Regions from separate parts of the Streptomyces sp. NPDC005070 genome, predicted to be linked through region 1. Evidence: riboswitches for the same ligand, from Rfam matches in the RefSeq annotation. Region 1 holds a riboswitch; each other region holds the start of a gene.
The links. A riboswitch is a leader RNA that binds a small molecule or an ion and turns the genes downstream of it on or off. The one in region 1 is predicted to bind cobalamin.

Region 1 (3,211 bases):
CCCAGCCGCCGCGGTGGCGGGTGATCACCCGCGCGGTCCACAAGTAGCGCTGCCCGTCGGGCATTTCGGCGATCTGGACGTGGATGCGACCGGGCGCGGCGAACGCCTCGTACACGTTCCAAAGAGGGCAGGTGCCGCCGGCCCGGGAGAAGTGGAAGCCGGTGGCGGACTGCCGTTTGGACATGTTCCCGGTGCGGTCTACGCGGACGAAGGAGAAGGGGACGCCGCGCAGGCGGGGGCGCTGGAAGGTGGACAGGCGGTGGCAGACGGTTTCATAGCCGAGGCCGTAGCGGTCGGTGAGGCGTTCGATTTCGTAGCGGACCTCTTCGGCCGCCGTGGTCTACGAGCTGTGTGAACACAGCGTCGCCCTGTACGGCCTCATGGAGGACGCGACGACCGCCGAGATCGCCCGCGTGCAGATCTGGCAATGGCTGCGGCACCGGGTGATCGACCGGCTGACCGTGCTCGACCTGCTCGAGGAGGAACTCGCCGCGCTCGGCGCCGAGTACCCGTGGGCGGACCTCTACGAGGTACGCGGCCTCTTCGAACGCACCGCCCTCAGCGGCGAGTTGCCGCTCTTCTTCACTCCGGACGCCTACTCCGGGCACCTCGTGTGCCACGCGGAGGCCCGATCATGAGTGCCCGCTTCATGCGCGTGGGTGTGGTCGGCGGCGGCCAAATGGGCGCCGGGATCGCCGAGGTCTGCGCGCGGGCCGGGCTGGACACGGTGGTCTGCGAGGCCGACGCGACGGCCGCCCACGCGGCCCGCGAACGGGTGGCCGCCTCCCTCGACCGGGCCGTACAGCGAGGCAAGTTGGAGCCGCACGCGGCGCGGGACACCCTCGCCCGCATCGTCTTCACGGGCAGTCTGGACGACCTGGCAGACCGGCAGCTCGTCGTCGAGGCGGTCATCGAGAACGCCGACGCCAAGACAGAGGTGTTCGCCGCCCTCGACAAGATCGTCGAGGATCCGGAGGCGGTCTTCGCGACGAACACCTCCTCCTTGCCGGTGATGCGTCTCGGCATGGCCACCAGTCGCGCCGACCGCGTGGTGGGACTGCATTTTCTTCAATCCGGTGCCAGTGCTTCCGCTGGTGGAGGTCGTGGCTTCCTTGCACACCTCACCGGAGACCGTGACCGCTGTCGAGGGCTTCGTCACGGGCACGCTCGGCAAGACGGTGATCCGTTCACGGGACCGGGCCGGCTTCGTCGTCAACGCCCTGCTGATTCCGTATCTGCTGGCGGCCGTCCGGATGGCGGAGTCGGGCTTCGCCACCGCGGCCGACATCGACACCGGAATGGAGCGGGGCTGCGCCCATCCGATGGGCCCGCTCAAGCTCGCTGTGAGGCGCTTCCCGCCCCTCCGCTGTCGCCGCGTCCCAGGGCCCCACTCCGTGTCCCACCTCGCCATCCGAACGCCGGATGTGATCGGCCGCGCGGGTGGATTGCCCTAGGCTGGGCGGTGCAGCTGGTTCGCCCCGTCCGCCAGGCGGGATGCGTCGCAAGAGGGAACCCGGTGGGAATCCGGGACTGCCCCGCAGCGGTGAGCGGGAACGACCGCCGTCATACGCACTGGACCCGACGAACAGGGCCTGGGAAGCGACGGCCAATAGGTGTCTCGTATGGCTCGTACGAAGTGTGTACGAGGAGACGTGCCCGTGAGTCCGAAGACCTGCCCGTTGCCCGCGCGCGAAAACACTCGTGCGCGGATATCCCGGTGACCTCGTGGGCGGGTCGGCGTACATATCGGACGGAAGACCGCGCCGCGCCGCGCGTGGTCGCTTCCGCCCGGTTCGTCACCCCTTCGCGCTCGCGTCCCGTTACCGGGATCCCAGGGAGATATCTCGCGAAGGAGATTTCCGTGACAGCGAAGTCCGCGACCGCGGCAGCACGGGCCACCGTGCACGGCTACCCCCGCCAAGGACCCGACCGGGAACTGAAGAAGGCGATCGAGGGCTACTGGAAGGGCCGCGTCACCGCCGACGCCCTCCACCGCGCCGCCGCCGACCTGCGCGCCGCCAACTGGCGCCGGCTCGCCGCAGCCGGCATCGACGAGGTTCCGACCGGCGACTTCTCGTACTACGACCACGTCCTGGACACCACCGTCATGGTCGGCGCGATCCCCACCCGCCACCAGGCCGCCCGTGAGGCGGACGCCCTGGAGGGCTACTTCGCCATGGCCCGCGGCACGCAGGATGTCGCGCCGCTGGAGATGACCAAGTGGTTCGACACCAACTACCACTATCTGGTGCCCGAGTTGGGACCGGACACCGTCTTCGTGGCCGACTCCACCAAGCAGGTCGCCGAGCTGAACGAGGCCCTTGCCCTCGGGCTCGGCGCCCGCCCGGTGCTGGTCGGCCCGGTCACCTACCTGCTGCTCGCCAAGCCCGCCCCGGGCGTGCCCGCGGACTTCGAGCCGCTCACCCTGCTGGACCGACTGCTGCCGGTGTACGCCGAGGTCCTCGCCGACCTGCGCGCGGCCGGAGCCGAGTGGATTCAGCTCGACGAGCCCGCCCTCGTCCAGGACCGCACCTCGGCCGAACTGGACGCCGCCGCCCGCGCCTACGACGCTCTCGGCTCCCTCACCGACCGGCCGAAGCTTCTGGTCGCCTCCTACTTCGACCGGCTCGGCGACGCCCTGCCGGTGCTGGCCAAGGCCCCCGTCGACGGACTCGCCCTGGACTTCACCGACGCCGGGGCCGCCAACCTCGACGCCCTCGCGGCCGTGGGCGGCCTGCCCGGCAAGCGACTTGTCGCCGGTGTCGTCAACGGCCGCAACATCTGGATCAACGACCTGGCCAAGTCCCTGGCCACCCTCGGCACCCTGCTGGGTCTCGCCGACCGGGTCGACGTGTCGGCGTCCTGCTCCCTGCTCCACGTCCCGCTCGACGCGACCGCCGAACTGGACATCGACCCGCAACTCCTGCGCTGGCTCGCCTTCGCACGGCAGAAGACCGCCGAGATCGTCACCCTCGCCAAGGGACTTGGCCTCGGCACCGACGCGATCACGGGCGAACTCGCCGCGAACCGAGCCGATGTGGCCTCGCGGATGAACTCGCCGATCACGTACGACCCCGCGGTCCGGGCCCGCATCACAGCCGTCACGGATGCCGACGGCCGCCGCTCCCAGCCCTATGCCGGGCGGGCGGCGGCCCAGCGCGCCCGTCTCGGCCTGCCCCTGCTGCCGACCACCACGATCGGCTCCTTCCCG
Region 2 (3,211 bases), on a different contig from region 1:
ATCCGCGCCGTCGAGATCGACACGGCCTACCTGAAGGGCAACAGCGCCGGATGGGCCTCGGTTTCGGTGCGCAACGGTGACGACGGAGACGCGGGGGAGTGGACGGAGATCCTGCCCCGCACCCGGCTCCAGCCCGACACCAATCACCGCTTCACCCTCGCGGCACCCGCCGTCGCCACGCACGCGCGCGTGGACATCTTCCCGGACGGCGGCATCTCCCGCCTGCGCCTCTTCGGCTCCCTCACGGAGGAGGGGGCGTCCCGCCTGACGGCACGCCACCAGGAACTCGGCGGCTGAGCCGCCCGATTCCGCCCCCCGGCCGGGCGCGCCGCCGAGGCCCGCGCGGAGGCCGCCCGGGAGCGGCCCCCGCGGCGTCGCCGCGGTCCGTCCCGGCAGGGCCGGCCCTCCGCAGGGCCGGCCCCGGGGTCGTCACGCCGCGTGTCCGCCGTCCACCGCGAACTCCGCCCCCGTGACGTATCCCGCCTCGCTCCCCGCCAGATACGCGACGATCGACGCGACCTCGTCGGCGGCACCGAAGCGGCCCACCGCGGTCAGCGCGCTCTGGCCCGCCGCGTACGGGCCGTCCGCCGGGTTCATGTCCGTGTCTACGGGACCGGGATGGACGATGTTGGCGGTGATCCCGCGGCCGCCGAGTTCCCGCGCCAGTGCCTTGGTCAGGCCGATCAGCGCGGACTTGCTCATCGCGTAGAGCGTCCCTCCCGGACCGGGGACGCGCTGCGCCATGCAACTGCCGATCGTGACGATCCGCCCGCCGTCCCCGAGGTGCGGCGCGGCCGACCGGGAAGCCAGGAAGACCCCCCGGACGTTCACGTCGAGCACCCGGTCCACGTCCGCCAGGGTCAGGGATGCGAGCGGACCCAGGACCCCCACCCCGGCGTTGTTGACGAGGACGTCGAGCCGCCCGAACTCCGCGACGACCCGGTCCGCCACCGTGCCGGCCTCCGCCGCGTCGGAGGCGTCCGCGCGCAGGGCGAGCGCCCTGCGCCCGAGCGCCTCCACACCCCGTACGACGTCCTCCGCGGCCTCCTTGCCGCTCACATAGGTGATGGCCACGTCCGCGCCCTCGCGGGCCAGCCGCAGCGCCGTCGCGGCCCCGATACCCCGGCTCCCGCCGGTCACGAGGGCCACCTTGCCGTTCATGTCTCGCTGAGAAGTCATGGACCCATCCCAGCCGCCGAAGCCGCGCGACACCGGCGGCGAACGGACACCGACATCGGTGGATGACATGATGATCGGCGACATAGGGCGACGGCGGAACGAGGAAGCCGGTGTGAATCCGGCGCGGTCCCGCCACTGTGACCGGCGAGCGAGCAGCACGGGCCACCACCCCGACCGGGGTGCGGGGGCGGAGCGTTCGGGATCCGGGAGCCAGGAGACTCACGCGGTCGCCTCCTCGATCAACACCGGGGCGGATCTCCCCGGGTGGGGAGTGGTGGGCTGTGCCCAAGACGCCGTCGGAAGAGATGCCGGGCGAGTCCGTGGGGGTGGGCGGACCCGTGCCGTGCCGGGTCGTCGTGTGCCGGGACTGCTGCTGCGGCAGTCCCAAGGTGACCGGAGTGGATCACGCCGCGCAGACCGCGCGGCTGCGCGCGGAGGTACCGGTGCGCGTCTCCGCATGCCTCGACGTGTGCGACCAGGCCAACGTCATCGTCGTACAGCCGTCCGCCGCGGGCCGGGCCGCCGGCGCACGGCCCGTCTGGCTCGGACTCGTCAACGACCCGGACGCGACCGAGGACATCGTGGCCTGGGTGCGCGCCGGCGGTCCGGGAGTGGCTCCGCCGCCGGACATCCTCGACCTGTACACCTTCGCCCCGCCGAGGCGCCCGGCGGATTCCTGAGGCCTGCGCACCAACACGGCCGACCGGCCCCGGGACGCCCGAGTGTGGCGTCCCGGGGCCTTTCGATGCCCTGTCAGGACGTAACAGGCCAAGGACGTTTGCGTCCAGCCGATCTCTCTTCCACCCCTCGTGACCTGCGGCGAAAGTAGTTCTTGCCACCGGGCGACACACCCGGGACGACCTCCACGGCTGCACCTGCAGGGCAGCCGGGCGGTCGGTGACGTGCCTTCGCCCGTTCCCCTTCCACACCGCAGGAGAGATCATGAAGTTCAGCCACGCCGTCCGCCGTACCACCGCAGCCGTCGCCGCCGTCGGCGCGATGTCCCTCGGCATGGTGGCCACCACCGCCGGCGCCGCCCACGCCGTCGCGTCGTGCTCCGGTGACGTGTCGATGTACGGGACGCTGTCGGACGGCCGGCTGACGTACACGCAGATCGCTCCGGACACGGGCAACCGCGTCAAGACGCTCATCGGCCCGAACCTCGGCTTCACGCCCAAGGCGATGGCGACGCTCAACTTCAACACGGTCCTGGTCACGTCGACCACCGGCGACCTCTACCGGGTCGACATCCAGACGAACAACACCTCCCTCGGGGTCGCGGGAGTCGTCAAGATCTGGGACGGCGGCTGGACCTTCGACAAGATGGTCTACGACGGAGCCGGCCACCTCTACGGAACCGTCGACGGCCAGCTCCACCAGTACCTCGTCTCGCAGCCCAAGCCCGCCGGCTCGGCCCACATAGGCCAGCACGTCGTGATCGACACCGGCTTCGTCCTCAAGACGCTCGCCGCCGCGGGCGACGACCGCATCGTCGCCTCGACCGCGGACGGCCGACTGCTCAGCTACAAGATCAACGGAGTGGACGACTGGGACCTCTCCGTCCTCAAGGCGAGCGGCTGGTCGGCGGTCGACTCGCTCTCCTCGCCCGGCGGCGGCCTCTACTACGGCCGAACCAACGGCGGCATGTACTGGTACTCCGACGCCGACCCGACCGACGGTGACGGCAGCGACGTCACGTACCACTCCGACGACCCGGTGGACGCCTCCGGCTGGACCCAGAGCCTGCTGTCGGCCTACGCGAACAACTGCGCCTACGTGCCGTCGGCGCCGCCGAAGTCCGTCCAGGGCGGCACCATCTACCGCAGCGAGGTCATGGACCGGGCCAAGAACTGGTACACCCGCAACGTCCAGTACGACCAGGGCGCTTCCGCCGTGGACGTCGACGGCGACCACTCCTACCGCACGGACTGCTCCGGCTTCGTCTCCATGGCCTGGCACCTCACCAACTCCCTGACGACCGAGACGCTTTCCAGCGCGAGCACGCAGATCAGCAAGGCCGCCCTCCTGCCCG
Region 3 (3,211 bases), on a different contig from region 1:
CGGCTCCGCCGTCTGGTTGGCGGTGCGGTTGGCGGCGTCCTTGAAGGTCATCCAGCCGTTGCCGGTCTGCGCGAGGGTGCGCATCATGCGGCCGTAGAGGTCGCGGGCCGGGATGGTCTTCCTGGCGAGGCCCGCCTCCTCGGCCTTGCGGTAGGCCGCGTCGAACGCATCGCCCCACAGGTCGACCAGTTCCGGCACGTCGGCGGGGGAGAACAGCGACCAGACGCCGTCCTCGTTCACCCGGCGCATGAACTCGTCCGGGATCCAGTGCGCGAGGTTCAGGTTGTGCGTACGCCGGGCGTCCTCACCGGTGTTGTCGCGCAGCTCCAGGAACTCCTCGATGTCGGAGTGCCAGGTCTCCAGGTAGACCGCCGCCGCGCCCTTGCGCCGGCCGCCCTGGTTCACCGCGGCGACCGAGGCGTCGAGGGTCTTGAGGAACGGGACGATGCCGTTGGAGTGCCCGTTGGTGCCGCGGATCAGCGAACCGCGCGAGCGGATGCGGGAGTAGGACAGGCCGATGCCGCCCGCGTGCTTCGACAGGCGTGCCACCTGGTGGTAGCGGTCGTAGATGGAGTCCAGCTCGTCCAGCGGCGAGTCGAGGAGGTAGCAGGACGACATCTGGGGGTGCCGCGTACCGGAGTTGAAGAGCGTGGGGGAGGAGGGGAGGTAGTCCAGCCGGCTCATGAGCCGGTAGAGCGCGGTGACTTCCTCCACGGAGCGGACGGTGTCGTCCTCCGCGAGACCGCAGGCCACCCGCAGCATGAAGTGCTGGGGCGTCTCGACGACCTTGCGGGTGATCGGGTGCCGGAGCAGATAGCGGGAGTGCAGCGTGCGCAGCCCGAAGTAGCCGAAGCGGTCGTCGCCCTGGAGGTCGATCAGCGCGTCGAGGCGGGCCGTGTGCAGCCGCGCGAACGCGGCCGTGCGGTCGGCGATCAGGCCCTCGCGGTGGCCGACGGCGACCGACTCGGAGAAGGTGGTGACGCCCTGGGACGCGGCCTCCGCGGTGATGGTGACCGCGAGCAGACGGGCGGCCAGCCGCGAATAGGCGGGGTCCTCGGAGATGAGACCCGCGGCCGCCTCGGTGGCCAGTTCGCGCAGCTCGGCCTCGTCGGCGCGGGCGGACCGGCCGCGCAGCGCCGCCGCGGCGACCCGGCCGGGGTCGGCGTCGGGGAGGTCGGCGGTCAGATCCGTCAGGGTCCGCAGCAGCACGGTCCCGGGACCGTCGGTCTCCACCGGGGCCTGCGGCGCGGTCACTGAAGCCGGATCGGCTGGCGCGATGGTCACGTGGGCTCTCCTCGCTCGGCACGGGACCTTGCGGGCGGGCAGGGGCACACGGGAGCGCTTTCGGGCAGCAGCGCACCGCGTCCACCGGCCCATTCCGCGAGGCCCGGACGTCGTCGGCACCCGGGCCGGACGGCCGGGGCGCGCTGTCGGCAGGTCCTCGGACTGACGCGAGTACGGGCACACGCAGACGCGAACACGCACAAGTAACACCGTTGCGGGACAGTTCCGGATTCGCACCGGATTCCCCTGCGGCGACAGCGACCATGAGCATACATCTTGTGTCGGGCTCCGGGACTGCCCCCACATGTTGTGTCCGCTGGGTGTTCGAGAGCGCTACGGAGCGTGCCGGAGCGTCAACTCGTAAGTGAGCAGCCGGATGTCGTCGAGCTCCGGAAAAGGGTTCCAGTCGCGGTCCGGGGTGCGGGTGAAGCCGATGCGCTCGTAGAGGCGGTGGGCGCTCAGCATGGTGCGCTGGGTGGACAGCACGAGGCGCGCGCAGCCCTCCAGGGCCCGTGCCCGCGCGACGCAGGCGCGCACGAGGGCCTCGCCGGCGCCCCGGCCGCGCGCCTCCCGCGCGACCGCGAGCATCCGGATCTCGGCCTCCCCGTCGCGCGCCGAGTCGGCCATGGGGCCGCCGTCCGCCGCGAAGGTCACGCTGCCGAGCACCCGGTCCCCCTCGGCGGCGACCAGCACCTCGGCGACGGCCGCGCGCCCCGCGACGTCCCGCAGCCTTCCGAGGTACGCGTCGCTCTCCCCGAAGTCGAGCAGCCCGTCCCCGAGATAGGCCCGGGCCGCGATCTCGCCGATGGCGGAGTACTCCTCGGGCCGCGCCGGCCGGATGACGATGTCCATGCGGCGAGTGTGCCCGACCGGCACGGCGACGGGCCGCCGGTTTTCCTCCGGCGGCCCGTCGTTCACGGCTGTCGCGGCACCCGGCCCGAGGGACGGGTCCCTGTGGACCGGGACCGGTCCCCGGCGTCTCCTAGTGGCTCGCGTCCGCCGTCGCCGGCGGGAGTTCCGTCTCGACGCCCGTGTCGCCCGCGTCGGCCGTGTAGTCCCCGGGCGAGGTCTCGTCCACGCCCTCCGGGGCCTTGAGCGCCCGGAGGACGAATGTCAGGACGACGGTCACGGCCACGTTCAGGACGAACGCCGTCAGGCCGATGTAGCCGATCTCCCCGATGCCGGGGATCTCCTTCGAGCTGCCGCCGAAGTGCTTCTGCGTCGGGGAGGCCACCCCGTAGGCGGCGATCGTGCCGTAGAGCATGCCGACCGCCCAGCCGCCCAGCAGCGCCCAGCGGTGGAACCAGCGGGTGAAGAGACCGCCCACCAGCGAGGGGAAGGTCTGCAGGATCCAGATGCCGCCCAGCAACTGGAAGTTGATCGCGACGGTCTTGTCCATGGTCAGGACGAAGACCAGCGCGCCCACCTTCACCAGCAGCGAGACCAGCTTGGAGACCCGGGTCTCCTGCCGCGGGGTCGCGGCCGGGTTGATGAAGTCCTTGTAGATGTTGCGGGTGAAGAGATTCGCGGCCGCGATCGACATGATGGCCGCCGGGACGAGCGCGCCGATGCCGATGGCGGCGAAGGCGACGCCCGCGAACCAGTCGGGGAACATGTCCTCGAAGAGCTGGGGGATGGCGAGCTGGCCGTTGGTGACCTTCACGCCCGCCGCGATCGCCATGAACCCGAGCAGGGCGAGCAGGCCCAGCATCAGCGAGTACAGCGGCAGGATCGTGGTGTTGCGGCGGATCACCTCCCGGCTGCGGCCGGACAGCGTCGCGGTGACCGAGTGCGGATACATGAACAGCGCCAGCGCCGAGCCGAGCGCGAGGGTGGCGTACGTCCACTGGCCCGCCTCGGCGGGGACGATCCCGCCGGCTCCCGCGGCCGTGTACTTGGCGCCCGCCGCCTTGAAGATCTCGTCGAA
Region 4 (3,211 bases), on a different contig from region 1:
GTCACAGTCCGTCAGCGCCGCACCCGGGGCATCCCGAGCCCGATCCACGAGATGATCTCCCGCTGGATCTCGTTGTTGCCGCCGCCGAAGGTGAAGATCACGGCCGACCGGTAGCCGCGTTCGAGCTCGCCGTGCAGGACGGCGCCGGCGGAGCCCTCCTTGAGGACACCGGGGGCGGCGACGATCTCCATCAGCCAGGCGTACGCGTCCCGGCGCGCCTCGGAGCCGTACACCTTGACGGCGGAGGCGTCCTGCGGGGTGAGCGTGCCCTCCTGGACGGCGTTCACCATGCGCCAGTTGAGGAGTTTCATGGCGTCCAGCCGGGTGTGCGTGCGCGCGAGGAGGCGGCGCACCCAGGGCAGGTCGACGACGCGGCGGCCGTCGGCGAGCTTGGTCTCCATCGCCCAGCGCTGGACGTCGTGCAGGGCGCGGATGGCCATCGTGCCGTGCGCGGCGAGGGTGACGCGCTCGTGGTTGAGCTGGTTGGTGATCAGCCGCCAGCCCTTGTTCTCCTCGCCGACCCGGCGCGTGGCGGGGACGCGGATGTTCTCGTAATAGCTGGCCGTGGTGTCGTGCGAGGCGAGCGTGTTGATGATCGTGCACGAGTAGCCGGGGTCGGAGGTCGGTACGAGGAGCATGGTGATGCCCTTGTGCGGCGGGGCGTCCGGATCGGTGCGGACCGCGAGCCACACCCAGTCCGCCGTGTCACCGTTGGTCGTCCAGATCTTCTGTCCGTCGACCGTGTAGTGGCCGCTCTCCTCGTCGCCTTCCCGCACGGCCCTGGTCCGAAGCGCGGCGAGGTCGGTACCGGCGCCGGGCTCGCTGTAGCCGATCGCGAAGTCGATCTCGCCGGCGAGGATCTTCGGCAGGAAGTACGACTTCTGCTCCTCCGTGCCGAACCGCATGATCGTCGGCCCCACGGTGTTGAGCGCCATCAACGGCAACGGCACTCCGGCCTGGGCCGCCTCGTCGAAGAAGATGAACTGCTCCATCGGGCTCAGACCCCGCCCGCCGTACTCCTTGGGCCATCCGACCCCGAGCCAGCCGTCCGTGCCGAGGCGTCGGATCGTCTCGCGGTAGAAGCGCTTCTGCGCCGCCGGATCGCCGTAGCGCGCGTAGGCGTTGTCCGGTACCAACTCGGTGAAGTAGAGACGTAGTTCGGTCCGCAACCGCTGCTGCTCCGGCGTGTATTCGAGATGCACGGCGCCTCCTGCCTCCCCGGGCCCGACCTGACGGCGCACACCGTAGAACGCGTTCCAGAAATAGGGAATGCCGATGACGCCGACGCCTCCCGGAGGATGCCGGGCTGAGGGGCGGGGGGCGGCCGCTGGGCGCGTGCGCACACGCGAGGGGGCGGTGCCCGGTCGTCCGGGGACCGCCCCCTCGTGCGGGCCGGTTTCCCGGCCCTCGCGGAATATCGTGGCTCGTACGTTCCCCGCAGCCGTCAGTGGCAGGGGAACCCGAGCAGATGCCGGGCGTCGTGGACCCATTCGTGGACGTTCTCGCCGGAGACGAGGGAGGTGGCGCCCTGTTCGGCGCCGACGAAGTAGAGCAGGACCAGCATCAGGATGCCGAAGAACGCCGCCCAGGGGACGATCGCGCCGATGGGCAGCTTGGCGGGAACGGCGGTGGGCGTGGCGGTCGGCTGAACGACGGACTGCGCCATGGGGCAGAACCTCCCGGGGAACTCGCGTCCCATTTCGGTGGTGCACAGGACGACAGTCACGGGTCTGACTTGCCCGCGTCCGTCACCCCTGGCCGGAGTGACATGTGCCGGGCTTACAGTGGCGCGACCGTGCCGGATTTCCACCGGGCTTCCGCCGAACCGTCGTCAATATCCATGTGACGGTACCGCGAAGCCGCCGACCCGGCCAAGGGCGCATACCTCCGCGCTCCGTGCGCCCCACGGTTCATGGGGCAGGGAGGCAGGGAGGCAACTTGCCTGATGGGCCCGGGGGTTCCGCCTCCGCTCGGGCACGACACACCATGGTGGACCATGGAGCATCGTCCAGGTCCACGACCCAAGAGAGTGAAGGCATGACCAGCCGAGTGATCTTGATCTCCGCGGCGATCGGCGAGGCGCTGCGCGAGGCCCGCTTCGACGACGGGAGTCCGGTGGACGCCTCGGGCCTGCGGGCCGCCCGGGCGGCAGCCGACGCGGGCGCCGTTCCGGCGGGCGGGCGCCTGTGCGTCTCCCCCACCGTGCGATGCCAGCAGACCGCCGAGGCGCTCGGGCTCGAAGGCGCCGTCGAGGCACCGGAGTTGGCGTCGCTCGATGTGGGCCGCTGGCGCGGGGCGACGCTGGCCGAGGTGAGCGTGAAGGAGCCGGAGGCGGTGGCGCGCTGGCTCGCCGATCCGGCGTCGGCTCCGCACGACGGCGAGTCGGTGCGGACGTTCTGCGATCGAGTGGCGGAACACCTGGACGCTGCGGCCGGTTTCGACGGCCGAACCGTCGCCGTGGTGGAGCCCGAGGTCGTACGGGCCCTGGTGGTACGGGTGTTGGGCGCTCCGGACCAGGCGTTCTGGCGCGTGGACGTACCGCCGCTCACCGTCACGGAGTTGAGCGGGCGCGCGGGGCGCTGGAACCTCCGCGCAGGACGCCCGCTCGTCGGGTCGGCCTGACCCGGACGGCCCGGGGTCTGACCCGAGCAGACCTGGGCCGGACCGGGACAGTCCTGAGCCTGACCCGGGCGAACCGGGGCCTACCTGGGTGACCTGGAGTCCGACTCGGGCATGTTGCCGCCCGACACTCGCGGCTCGCGGCTTCACCGCAGTGTGGCGATGAAGTCCGTGCACGAGAGGGCGCATTCACGGCATTTCCGCGCGGCGGCCTCCGACCCCGGACACGCGTCGAAAGCCTCGGCACACTCCAGACAGACGTCCCGGCACCACTCCAGTCGAGCGCGGAGCTCCCGGTCGCTCGGCCCCGGATGACGGGACAGTACATGGCAGGTCGCCTCGCAGACCTCCGCGCACAAAATGCCCGAACGTCGCGCGGCCTCCTGCCGCTTCGGCCCGTCCGGATCCATGAGGCTCGCGCGCAGCGTGGAGGTCCTGGCACATTCGGCACAGGTCCGGGCGCACTCGAAGCGGTCCTCCAAGTACCGGAAGAGCTCCTGCTGTGAAGGCGTCGTCGTCACAACAGGCGGGTAGCCGGAGGGAGTCGGTTCAAACAGCGCGAGGCCGGAGCCTCACGCGCCGGCCGCTTCCC

Region 2: it holds a riboswitch for cobalamin, as region 1 does, so the genes downstream of both, ACWEBX_RS24380 ((2Fe-2S) ferredoxin domain-containing protein) here and metE (5-methyltetrahydropteroyltriglutamate--homocysteine S-methyltransferase) in region 1, are expected to answer to the same signal.
Region 3: it holds a riboswitch for cobalamin, as region 1 does, so the genes downstream of both, ACWEBX_RS25760 (ribonucleoside-diphosphate reductase subunit alpha) here and metE (5-methyltetrahydropteroyltriglutamate--homocysteine S-methyltransferase) in region 1, are expected to answer to the same signal.
Region 4: it holds a riboswitch for cobalamin, as region 1 does, so the genes downstream of both, ACWEBX_RS10525 (CbtB domain-containing protein) here and metE (5-methyltetrahydropteroyltriglutamate--homocysteine S-methyltransferase) in region 1, are expected to answer to the same signal.

The regions. Positions count from the first base shown of each region.
Region 1 covers NZ_JBSFZS010000001.1:24,850-28,060, reverse strand. The annotation lists partial or broken gene ACWEBX_RS00115 (short-chain fatty acyl-CoA regulator family protein) at 1-337, opposite strand, end outside; partial or broken gene ACWEBX_RS00110 (malate synthase A) at 360-638, shown strand; partial or broken gene ACWEBX_RS00105 (3-hydroxybutyryl-CoA dehydrogenase) at 635-1,343, shown strand; cobalamin riboswitch at 1,452-1,694, shown strand; gene metE (5-methyltetrahydropteroyltriglutamate--homocysteine S-methyltransferase) at 1,862-3,211, shown strand, end outside.
Region 2 covers NZ_JBSFZS010000076.1:18,688-21,898, reverse strand. The annotation lists gene alc (allantoicase) at 1-297, shown strand, start outside; gene ACWEBX_RS24385 (3-oxoacyl-ACP reductase family protein) at 430-1,179, opposite strand; cobalamin riboswitch at 1,246-1,420, shown strand; gene ACWEBX_RS24380 ((2Fe-2S) ferredoxin domain-containing protein) at 1,485-1,859, shown strand; gene ACWEBX_RS24375 (tachylectin-related carbohydrate-binding protein) at 2,122-3,211, shown strand, end outside.
Region 3 covers NZ_JBSFZS010000084.1:25,458-28,668, forward strand. The annotation lists gene ACWEBX_RS25760 (ribonucleoside-diphosphate reductase subunit alpha) at 1-1,284, opposite strand, end outside; cobalamin riboswitch at 1,416-1,565, opposite strand; gene ACWEBX_RS25765 (GNAT family N-acetyltransferase) at 1,618-2,136, opposite strand; gene mctP (monocarboxylate uptake permease MctP) at 2,267-3,211, opposite strand, start outside.
Region 4 covers NZ_JBSFZS010000022.1:12,665-15,875, reverse strand. The annotation lists gene ACWEBX_RS10530 (acyl-CoA dehydrogenase family protein) at 12-1,202, opposite strand; gene ACWEBX_RS10525 (CbtB domain-containing protein) at 1,445-1,666, opposite strand; cobalamin riboswitch at 1,705-1,844, opposite strand; gene ACWEBX_RS10520 (histidine phosphatase family protein) at 2,038-2,622, shown strand; gene ACWEBX_RS10515 (nuclear transport factor 2 family protein) at 3,192-3,211, opposite strand, start outside.